2 regions of the Pseudomonas sp. Hz4 genome follow, and region 1 is predicted to be linked to the other one. Evidence: predicted binding sites of a transcription regulator. Region 1 holds the regulator's gene; the other holds the start of a gene.

Region 1 (4,886 bases):
GTCGGTGATATCGGAGCTGTCGCCTGCCGCTTTCGGGGCAGCCGGTGCGGCTGGCGCCGGGGCTACCGCATCGACGGCGAACTGGCCTTTGCCGTGCAACTGATCGAGCAACGACTCGAACTCGGCATCGGTGATTTCGTCGCTGGCAGCGGCATTACTCGCTGGCAGTGGAGCCGCCGCCGGGGCCTCGGCCTGCGCCTTGACGGCGTTCAACGAGTCCAGCAGTTGTTCGAATTCGTTATCGGTGATGTCGCCCGACTCACTGTCAGCAGCCGGTGTTTCGACCCCTTCGGCAACCGGTGCGGCTTCTTCGGTTTTCGGCTCGGCCAGACGGGCCAGAGCTGCCAGCAATTCAGGCGTGGCAGCCGTGATCGGGCTGCGTTCGCGGACTTCGGTGAACATGCCGTTCACCGCATCCAGCGCTTCGAGAACCACGTCCATCAGTTCCGAGTCGACGCGTCGTTCACCCTTGCGCAGGATGTCGAACACGTTCTCGGCGATGTGACAGCACTCCACCAACTCATTGAGCTGGAGGAAGCCGGCGCCCCCTTTTACAGTGTGAAAACCGCGAAAAATTGCATTGAGCAAGTCCGCATCATCGGGTCGGCTTTCAAGCTCGACCAGCTGTTCGGACAGTTGCTCTAGAATCTCGCCGGCCTCAACCAGGAAATCCTGAAGGATCTCTTCATCGGCGCCGAAGCTCATGTGTATGGGTGCTCCTACAGGTCTAAAAACCTAAAATCCAAGACTGGATAGCAAATCGTCCACATCGTCCTGACCGGACACAACGTCTTCTCTTTTATCGGCATGAATCTGCGGACCTTCACCCTGAGAGAGATGTTTTTGCGGATCTTTTTCAGCCAGCATCGCTTCACGGTCATGTTCGATGCCCGCAAAGCGGTCCACCTGACTGGCCATGAGCACGAGCTTGAGCAGGTTGCTTTCAACTTCGGTGACCAATTGGGTCACACGCTTGATCACCTGACCGGTGAGGTCCTGGTAATCCTGAGCGAGCAGAATGTCGTTGAGGTTGCTCGACACAACGCGATTGTCTTCGCTGCTGCGTGTCAGGAAACCGTCGACTCGCCGGGCCAGTTCGCGGAACTCTTCAGCCCCGACTTCGCGACGCATGAACCGTCCCCAGTCGGTGCTCAAGGCCTGCGCTTCATGGCTCAGGCCGTTGACCAGCGGCGTGGCGTTTTCCACCAGGTCCATGGTGCGGTTGGCCGCGGCCTCGGTCAGCTTGACCACATAGCCCAGACGCTCGGTGGCGTCCGTGATCTGTGACACTTCCTCGGCTTGCGGCATGTTCGGGTCAATCTGGAAATTGACGATCGCACTATGCAGCTCGCGAGTGAGCTTGCCCACTTCTTGATACAGGCCGCGGTCACGGGTCTGGTTGAGCTCATGGATCAGTTGCACGGCGTCGCCGAACCTGCCTTTTTCAAGACTTTCGACCAGTTCGACAGCGTGTTTTTTCAGGGTCGACTCGAAATCGCCCTGTGAAGATTCGTTATGCTCCATAGCTCCCCCGTGGCGCAGTTTCTCAACCGATGCGTTCGAAAATCTTTTCGATTTTTTCTTTCAACGCCTGGGCCGTAAAGGGTTTGACCACATAGCCGTTAACACCGGCCTGGGCTGCCTCGATGATCTGCTCGCGCTTGGCTTCAGCGGTCACCATCAGCACCGGCAGATGCTTGAGCTTTTCATCGGCACGCACATGGCGCAGCAAATCGATACCGGTCATGCCAGGCATGTTCCAGTCCGTTACCAGAAAGTCGATGCTCCCGCTGTTGAGCACCGGAATGGCAGTGGTGCCATCATCGGCCTCGACCGTGTTGGTGAACCCAAGGTCACGCAACAGGTTTTTTATGATCCGCCGCATCGTAGAGAAGTCATCAACGATGAGGATTTTCATGTTCTTGTTCAATTCGACCTCCAAGCAGTCTTAAACGCGCCCAGCACCTGGACGCGCCATTTCAATCAATCCGGCAAAGCACTCAATGACTGTCTGGAGCACAACAGATCGGGACCCGTGCGGTTCAACACCCCACCAGCCGCGTTCGCAGTGTCCCCACACTGCCTTCAGCGCGCTCGCCACTCCCCCAAACGCCCCCGCAAACGGGCCGCGCACTGGCTGTGTAACTGGCTGACCCGCGATTCGCTGACCCCCAGGACTTCACCGATTTCCTTGAGATTCAACTCTTCGTCGTAGTACAGCGCCAACACCAGTCGCTCACGCTCCGGCAAATTGGCAATCGCGTCCGCCAGTGCCATCTGGAAGCGTTCATCTTCCAGATCGCGCGACGGCTCCAGATGAGCACTGGCGCCATCCTCGTGCAGCCCTTCGTGTTCGCCGTCCTGCAACAGATCGTCGAAACTGAATAACCGGCTGCCCAGGGTGTCGTTCAAAATCCCGTAATAATCGTCGAGACTCAATTGGAGTTCGGCCGCAACCTCGTGATCTTTAGCGTCACGACCGGTTTTAGCTTCAATCGAGCGAATGGCGTCGCTGACCATCCGGGTATTGCGGTGGACCGAACGTGGCGCCCAGTCCCCCTTGCGTACTTCATCGAGCATCGCGCCGCGGATTCGTATGCCCGCGTACGTCTCGAAACTCGCGCCTTTGCTGGCGTCGTATTTGGTCGACACTTCAAGCAGGCCAATCATCCCGGCCTGGATCAGGTCTTCGACCTGGACACTGGCCGGCAGACGCGCCAGCAAGTGGTAAGCGATGCGTTTAACCAGTGGCGCGTAACGCTCGATCAGCTCGTACTGCGCGTCACGTGCCGACTTCTTGTAGAGGTTGTAGCCGCTGGCTGTCATAGCACCGGTCCTGCCGTTTGTTGCACGAGGCGCTCGACGAAAAACTCCAGGTGCCCACGCGGGTTGGCAGGCAACGGCCAGGTATCGACCTTCTGTGCAATGGCCTTGAACGCCAGGGAGCACTTGGAACGCGGGAAGGCTTCATAGACGGCGCGCTGCTTCTGCACAGCTTTGCGCACGCTTTCGTCGTAAGGCACCGCGCCGACGTATTGTAAGGCGACGTCGAGGAAGCGATCTGTGACCTTGGTCAACTTGGCGAACAGGTTGCGACCTTCCTGCGGGCTCTGAGCCATGTTGGCCAGGACGCGGAAGCGGTTCATGCCGTAATCGCGGTTTAGCAGTTTGATCAGTGCGTAGGCATCAGTGATCGAGGTCGGTTCGTCGCAGACCACCAGCAAGACTTCTTGCGCTGCGCGAACGAAACTGACTACCGAGTCACCAATGCCCGCAGCGGTGTCGATCACTAATACGTCGAGATTGTCGCCGATATCGCTGAACGCCTGGATCAGGCCGGCGTGTTGGGCCGGGCTCAGATGAACCATGCTTTGAGTGCCGGACGCGGCCGGGACGATGCGGATGCCGCCAGGGCCCTGCAACAGAACATCGCGCAGCTCACAGCGGCCTTCGATCACATCGGCCAACGTACGTTTGGGTGTCAGTCCCAGCAGGACGTCAACGTTCGCCAGCCCCAGATCGGCGTCCAGCAGCATGACGCGCCGGCCGAGCTCAGCTAGAGCCAGGGACAAGTTCACTGACACGTTAGTTTTCCCGACGCCACCTTTGCCGCCGGTCACCGCGATCACCTGTACGGGATGCATGCTGCCCATGAATTTTCTTTACCTTGTCTTACTTAGACGGAGGCCACATTACTGGCTGCGCGTTCACAAAATGAACAATGCATGGCAGACCATCGATGTAGGTACAAAAACGGTTCATTAATACCTCAGCCGACCTGCTTGGTCGGGCTGTGGTAAATATCAGCGAACATGTCAGCCATGGCTTCTTCGCTGGGTTCTTCTTGCATTTGCACGCTGACGGCGCGACTGACTAACTGATGACGACGCGGTAGATGCAAATCATCCGGAATCCGCGGGCCATCGGTCAGGTAGGCCACCGGCAATTCATGACTGATGGCCAGGCTCAACACCTCGCCCAGACTTGCCGTTTCATCCAGTTTAGTCAGGATGCAGCCAGCGAGGCCGCAGCGTTTGTAACTGTGATAAGCGGCCGTTAGAACCTGTTTCTGGCTGGTGGTTGCCAACACCAGATAATTCTTCGATTTGATCCCACGACCGGCCAGGCTTTCGAGCTGCATGCGCAGTGCCGGATCGCTGGCCTGGAGGCCCGCGGTATCGATCAGCACCACGCGTTTGCGCAGCAAGGGCTCCAGCGCCTGCACCAGCGACTGACCCGGGTCGACGTGAGTCACCGACACATTGAGGATCCGGCCAAGGGTCTTGAGCTGCTCCTGAGCACCAATACGGTAGCTGTCCATGCTCACCAACGCGATATTCTGCGCGCCGTACTTGAGCACGTAGCGGGCGGCGAGCTTGGCCAGCGTGGTGGTCTTGCCCATGCCGGCAGGGCCGACCATGGCAATCACACCGCCCTCTTCCAGCGGCTCGATTTCCGGTGTGGCGATCATCCGCGCCAGGTGCGCCAGCAACATGCGCCAGGCCTGACGAGGTTCTTCAATATCAGTAATCAGGGCCAGTAAATCGCGCGACAACGGGCCGGACAAGCCGATGCGTTGCAGGCGACGCCACAGATTGGCCTGGGCCGGACGGCTGCCTTGCAGCTGATTCCAGGCCAGGGAGCCGAGCTGCACTTCCATCAGTTCGCGCAAACTGTTGAGTTCGAAACGCATCGAGTCGAACGCACGCGGGTCAACGCCACCGGAGGCTGGCGCAGCGGCCGGTGCAGGCCGACGGGGTTCGGCGTAAGTCGGTTCGATCAGCGGCTCGGCGGCGGTCAGTGGCAGGCCGGCGAACAACTGGCGATTGGTGCTCTTGTCGCTCTCGCCTTCGCCTCGCAGGCTCAGTTCGGCCTGGGCGGTAACG
Region 2 (4,886 bases), 2.3 Mb from region 1:
ACGCGAAAAGCCGTGGCCATATTGATAGGCGTCCATGAACTGCTGGCGAATCCCCAGCGCCTGGTTTTCACCCTGGGATTCGATCCGGGCCTGGGCGGCTTCGGTGAGCATCTCCATGCTCGAGGCTTTCACCAGTGCGGAGCTGTGCTCCATGCGATACAGCGAAAGACCCACCAGCAGGGTCACGATTGCCGCCAGGCAAAGCCCAGCCAGCAGGGTGATTTTCCATTGAATGGAAAGTTGTCTGAGCGACATGGAGACGTCCTTTATTCGATATATATCTGAGGCTTTGCACTGTAGCGGCAACAAATCGGCTTTCTTGAGGCTTGCAGCTTGCGGCGGCTTCCTTCAAAGTGCGCGCCCTCTAATAAAACCCTCTCTTTAATCCGCTGGCGGCTCTTTGCAGACTGCCGGCCGGGCTCATTCCGTTTGCCTTGAGGTAACGATGATTAATGCTGTAATTGCCGCAGTCGGCGTCATGCTGATCCTCAGCCTGTCCCGCGTGCACGTAGTAATCGCGCTGATCGTAGGCGCGCTGGTGGGTGGTTTGACCGGTGGCCTGGGCATCGACGCGACACTGAAAGCCTTCAACAGCGGCCTCGGTGGCGGCGCGACGGTCGCGTTGTCCTACGCGTTGCTCGGCGCTTTTGCCGTGGCCATTGCCAAGTCCGGCCTGGCTCATGCCCTGGCAGACAAAGCCTTGCTGATGGTCGACCGCCAGCACGCCAGCGGTGGCCGCCAGGTCAAATGGCTGTTGATCGGTTTGCTGTGGGTGGTGGCCATCGCGTCCCAGAACATCTTGCCGATACATATCGCCTTTATTCCGTTGCTGGTACCGCCACTGTTGTATGTCCTGACCAAGCTGCAGCTGGACCGCCGGCTGATTGCCTGCGTCATAACGTTCGGTTTGATTACGCCGTACATGTTCCTGCCCGTGGGTTTCGGCAACATCTTCCTTAATGAAATCCTGCTGGCCAACGTCGCCCGTAGCGGCGTGGACATCAGCGGCATCAACGTCACCCATGCCATGGGTATTCCGGCATTGGGCATGGTCGTCGGGCTCGCGGCAGCGTTCGTCAGCTATCGCAAGAAGCGCGTCTACGATCTGGAAAAGATCGAGCAAGTCGAACAGGTGGCGGTGCAGTACAACCCGCTGAGCCTGATGGTCGCCGGTCTGGCCATCGCGGTGGCGTTCATCATTCAGCTGCTGCTGGACTCGATGATCATCGGCGCGCTGATGGGTTTCCTGATCTTCTCGGTCTCGGGCATTGTGAAGTGGCGCGACACCGATGATCTGTTTACCGAAGGCATGAAGATGATGGCGATGATCGGCTTCATCATGATCGCCGCGTCCGGGTTTGGTGAAGTGATTAAAGCCACCGGGCAAGTGCAAACGCTGGTCGAAACCTCGGCTTCATGGATCGGCCACAGCAAAGCCATTGGCGCGTTGCTGATGTTGTTGGTGGGCCTGTTAGTGACCATGGGCATCGGCTCGTCGTTTTCCACCGTACCGATTCTGGCGGTGATTTTCGTGCCGTTGTGCGTGCAGCTGGGCTTCAGCCCGTTGGCGATCGTTAGCATCGTCGGCACTGCCGGCGCCTTGGGTGACGCCGGTTCGCCAGCCTCAGACTCGACCCTCGGCCCGACTTCCGGTCTGAACATCGACGGCCAGCATCACCACATCTGGGACACCGTGGTGCCGACCTTCCTGCACTACAACATTCCGTTGCTGGTGTTTGGTTGGGTGGCCGCGATGGTGTTGTAAACCTGCTCTCGTACTGAGCATTCCCACGCTCTGCGTGGGAATGCAGCCCGGGACGCTCCGCGTCCCAACAGCGTGACGCAGAGCGTCACAGGAGGCATTACCACGCAGAGCGTGGGAACGATCAATGGTCCTGTCACCGCATTCAACTTTTGATCCGGCATGCCGTTAAAGCCTTTAACCACGCCATGAGCCTGAAGGCTAAAGTCCTGTCCCTTGCCGTCCTCCCGGTGTTGCTCTTTGCGCTGGTCATCAGCCTGACCACGCTGTTCATTCTGCAGGAGCAGGCCCGCAAGGAAGTCGAGGAAACTCGCCAGCGCCTGCTCAGCGATGCCAAGGCGACGCTGCAAAGCTACGTCGCCGTGGCCATGACCACGATCAAACCGCTCTACGATGCGGCCGCCCCCGGTGATGACGCAGCGCGGGCCCAGGTGGTCAAGCTGCTGTCGAGCATCACTTACGGCAAGGACGGTTACTTCTTCGGCTACGACTCCAACACCGTTCGTCTGTTCAAGGCCAGCAGCCCTGAAGGCGTGGGCCAGAGCTTCAAGGACAACCGCGATCCGAACGGCGTCTACGTCAATCGCGACCTGGTGAAAGTTGCCAAGGACGGAACCCACGACCTGCAATACAGCTCGCCGCTGTCCGGCAACACCCAAGTGCTGGTGCCTAAACTCAGCTACACCGAATACCTGCCGAAGTGGGACATGGCCGTCGGTACTTCGGTGAACCTTGACGGCATCGAAGCGCAAGTCGCGCTGGTTGAGGCCAAGGTTCAGGAGCGCATGCAAGGCGTGGTGCTGAGCATCGTCGGGATTGCTGTGGTGGTGCTGTTGGTGATCGCCGCCGCCGGGCTGCTGCTGGCCAACACCATCCTGCGTCCGCTGAACCTGATGAAAGCCAACCTTGATGACATCGCGGCGGGCGAGGGCGACTTGACGCGTCGCCTGACCATCACCAGCCAGGACGAACTCGGCGAACTGGCCGGCTCGTTCAACCGCTTCGTCGACAAAATCCACGGCCTGGTGCGCCAGATCACCGAAATGACCTCGCAACTGACCGGGCTGGTGAATCAGGTCTCCGACCAGGCGCAGCGTTCGGATCAGGCGATGGAACGTCAGCGTCACGAGACCGATCAGGTCGCCACAGCGATCAACCAAATGTCGGCGGCGGCCCAGGAAGTGGCGAAGAGTGCGCAAAACGCGGCGGTGGCTGCCCAGCAGACCGACGAAGAAGGCCAGGCGGCCAAGCGCGTGGTAGCCGGCAGCATCGTGAAGATTCATGCGTTGGTCGACGACATTCGCAGCAGCGGCGTGTCTCTCGATAGCCTGCAAAAAGACGTGTCGTCGATTGTTAGCGTGCTTGGGGTGATCCGTTCGATTGCCGAACAGACCAACCGCAGCGTGCATCAGATCGCCGTGGCCGTGGACAGCGTTGCCGATGAAACCCAACTCGGCGCCCAGACCTCCCGCAGCCTTGCTGACCTTGGTCAGCGCCTGGGCAAACTGGTCGGGCAGTTCCGCATTTGATTGCACCGGTACACAGGAATTGTAGTGCCGACAGACATTACGGCCTGTCCCAATACGGTACGGCCCCAAAACACTCGACGTAGAAATCGATCACCGTCCGCACCTTCACCGACAACCGGCGGCTGCCGGGCCAGAGCACGGCAATCTGCTGCGGCTCAAGGCTGTTGGACACCTGATACGCCCCGAGCACCGGCACCAGCGTGCCGTTGCGCACCGCTTCACCAATCAGCCACGACGGAAACATCACCAACCCCAAGCCTTGTTCGGCGGCTTGAGTCAGGGTGTCGGCGTGGTTGCCGGTGATCGGCCCCTTCACCGAGTAGGGCGTCCAGTCCTGCTGATCCTTGCGGAAAAACCAGCGTTGCTGACCGGTCACGCCTTTGTAGGCCAGGCATTGATGCGCTGCCAGTTCTTCGGGATGTTGCGGTGTGCCGTGACGTTGTAAATAGGCCGGGCTCGCGGCGACTTGAAAACGATGGGGCGCCAAAATGCGCGCCTGCATGCTCGAATCGTGCAGCGGGCCGATGCGAAACAGCAGGTCGGCGCCTTCCTGCAGCGGGTCGACGTAGCTGTCGGTCTGCTGGATATCCAGGTGCAGTTTCGGGTAGCGCTCGCAGAGCTGCCCCAGCCAGGGCGTCAGATGCCGTTGGCCAAACACCACGGGCGCATTGATCCGCACCAGGCCGCTCGGTTCGCTTTGCTGTTCCTGCAGGGCCTGTTCGGCCTCTTCAAGTTGCACCAGCACCAGCCGCGCGTGATGACCGAGCATGCGCCCGGCTTCGGTGGGCGAGACGGCGCGGGTGTGGCGGTAGAGCAATTGCTGGCTCAGGGCGTGTTCCATCAACTGGATTTGTCGCGAAATCGAAGACGGTGCCAAGCCTTCGCGGCGGGCGACTTCAGAAAAACTGCCGTGGTCGAGCACGGCGACAAACAGTCGAAGTGCCTTGAATCCCAGTTCATTGAGGCCGTGCATGGCGAATCCTGCTGTGCGAGTTGCGCAAAAGTGTTGTCATGATACTCCCATTTATCGCAAAGGCTCGCCAGCCGATAATGCCCGCCATTGTTTACTTCAGGCAGGTTTTCTCTATGCACACTTCTTCAATCGACGACGTTGGCGTTGTCGCCTCGTCGAGCACCCGGCCAGGGTTGCGGCTGTTGCTGCTGCCGCTGGTGATTCTGGCTGGCATGGGCCTTTCCGTGGAGGCCGGTTTGCTCGGGCCGCTCGGGGTTCAGGTCGGGCATTTGTGGGCGACCTTGAGCATCTTCGGTGTGGGCTCGGCGATTCTGTTTTTGCTGTTGCTGTTCAGCGGTCCGCAACAGGGCCCCGCCTTGAATGAGCTGCCTCGCTGGCAATTGATCGGTGGTTTCCTGGGGCCGATGTACGTGGTCGTGCTGACCTTGGCCACGCCGCACATCGGCATTGCCATGACGATGATCGCAATCCTCTCCGGGCAGGTCGGCAAAAGCGTGTTGATCGACCATTTCGGCTGGTTCGGCGCCACCCGCAAAAAGGTCAACGGTGAGCGTTGGCTGGCCTTGCTGCTGATTGTCGCGGCACTTGTTCTGATCGCGCGGGGTTGATGATGAATTTGATT

What was found. The regulator FliA, encoded in region 1, starts transcription of late flagellar genes. The targets are predictions, from matches to a motif close to CTAAAGTTTNNNNNNNNNNNGCCGNTAA.
Region 2: ACYZTR_RS09725 (methyl-accepting chemotaxis protein) is a predicted target of FliA. The motif match lies at 1,907-1,934, and genes of this name have one in related genera.

The regions. Positions count from the first base shown of each region.
Region 1 covers NZ_CM142719.1:4,433,144-4,438,029, forward strand. The annotation lists gene ACYZTR_RS20205 (chemotaxis protein CheA) at 1-705, opposite strand, end outside; gene ACYZTR_RS20210 (protein phosphatase CheZ) at 736-1,524, opposite strand; gene ACYZTR_RS20215 (chemotaxis response regulator CheY) at 1,547-1,918, opposite strand; gene fliA (RNA polymerase sigma factor FliA) at 2,086-2,826, opposite strand; gene fleN (flagellar synthesis regulator FleN) at 2,823-3,653, opposite strand; gene flhF (flagellar biosynthesis protein FlhF) at 3,770-4,886, opposite strand, start outside.
Region 2 covers NZ_CM142719.1:2,174,027-2,178,912, forward strand. The annotation lists partial or broken gene ACYZTR_RS09715 (methyl-accepting chemotaxis protein) at 1-255, opposite strand, end outside; gene ACYZTR_RS09720 (Na+/H+ antiporter family protein) at 449-1,765, shown strand; gene ACYZTR_RS09725 (methyl-accepting chemotaxis protein) at 1,951-3,291, shown strand; gene ACYZTR_RS09730 (LysR family transcriptional regulator) at 3,329-4,264, opposite strand; gene ACYZTR_RS09735 (DMT family transporter) at 4,378-4,872, shown strand; gene ACYZTR_RS09740 (DMT family transporter) at 4,872-4,886, shown strand, end outside.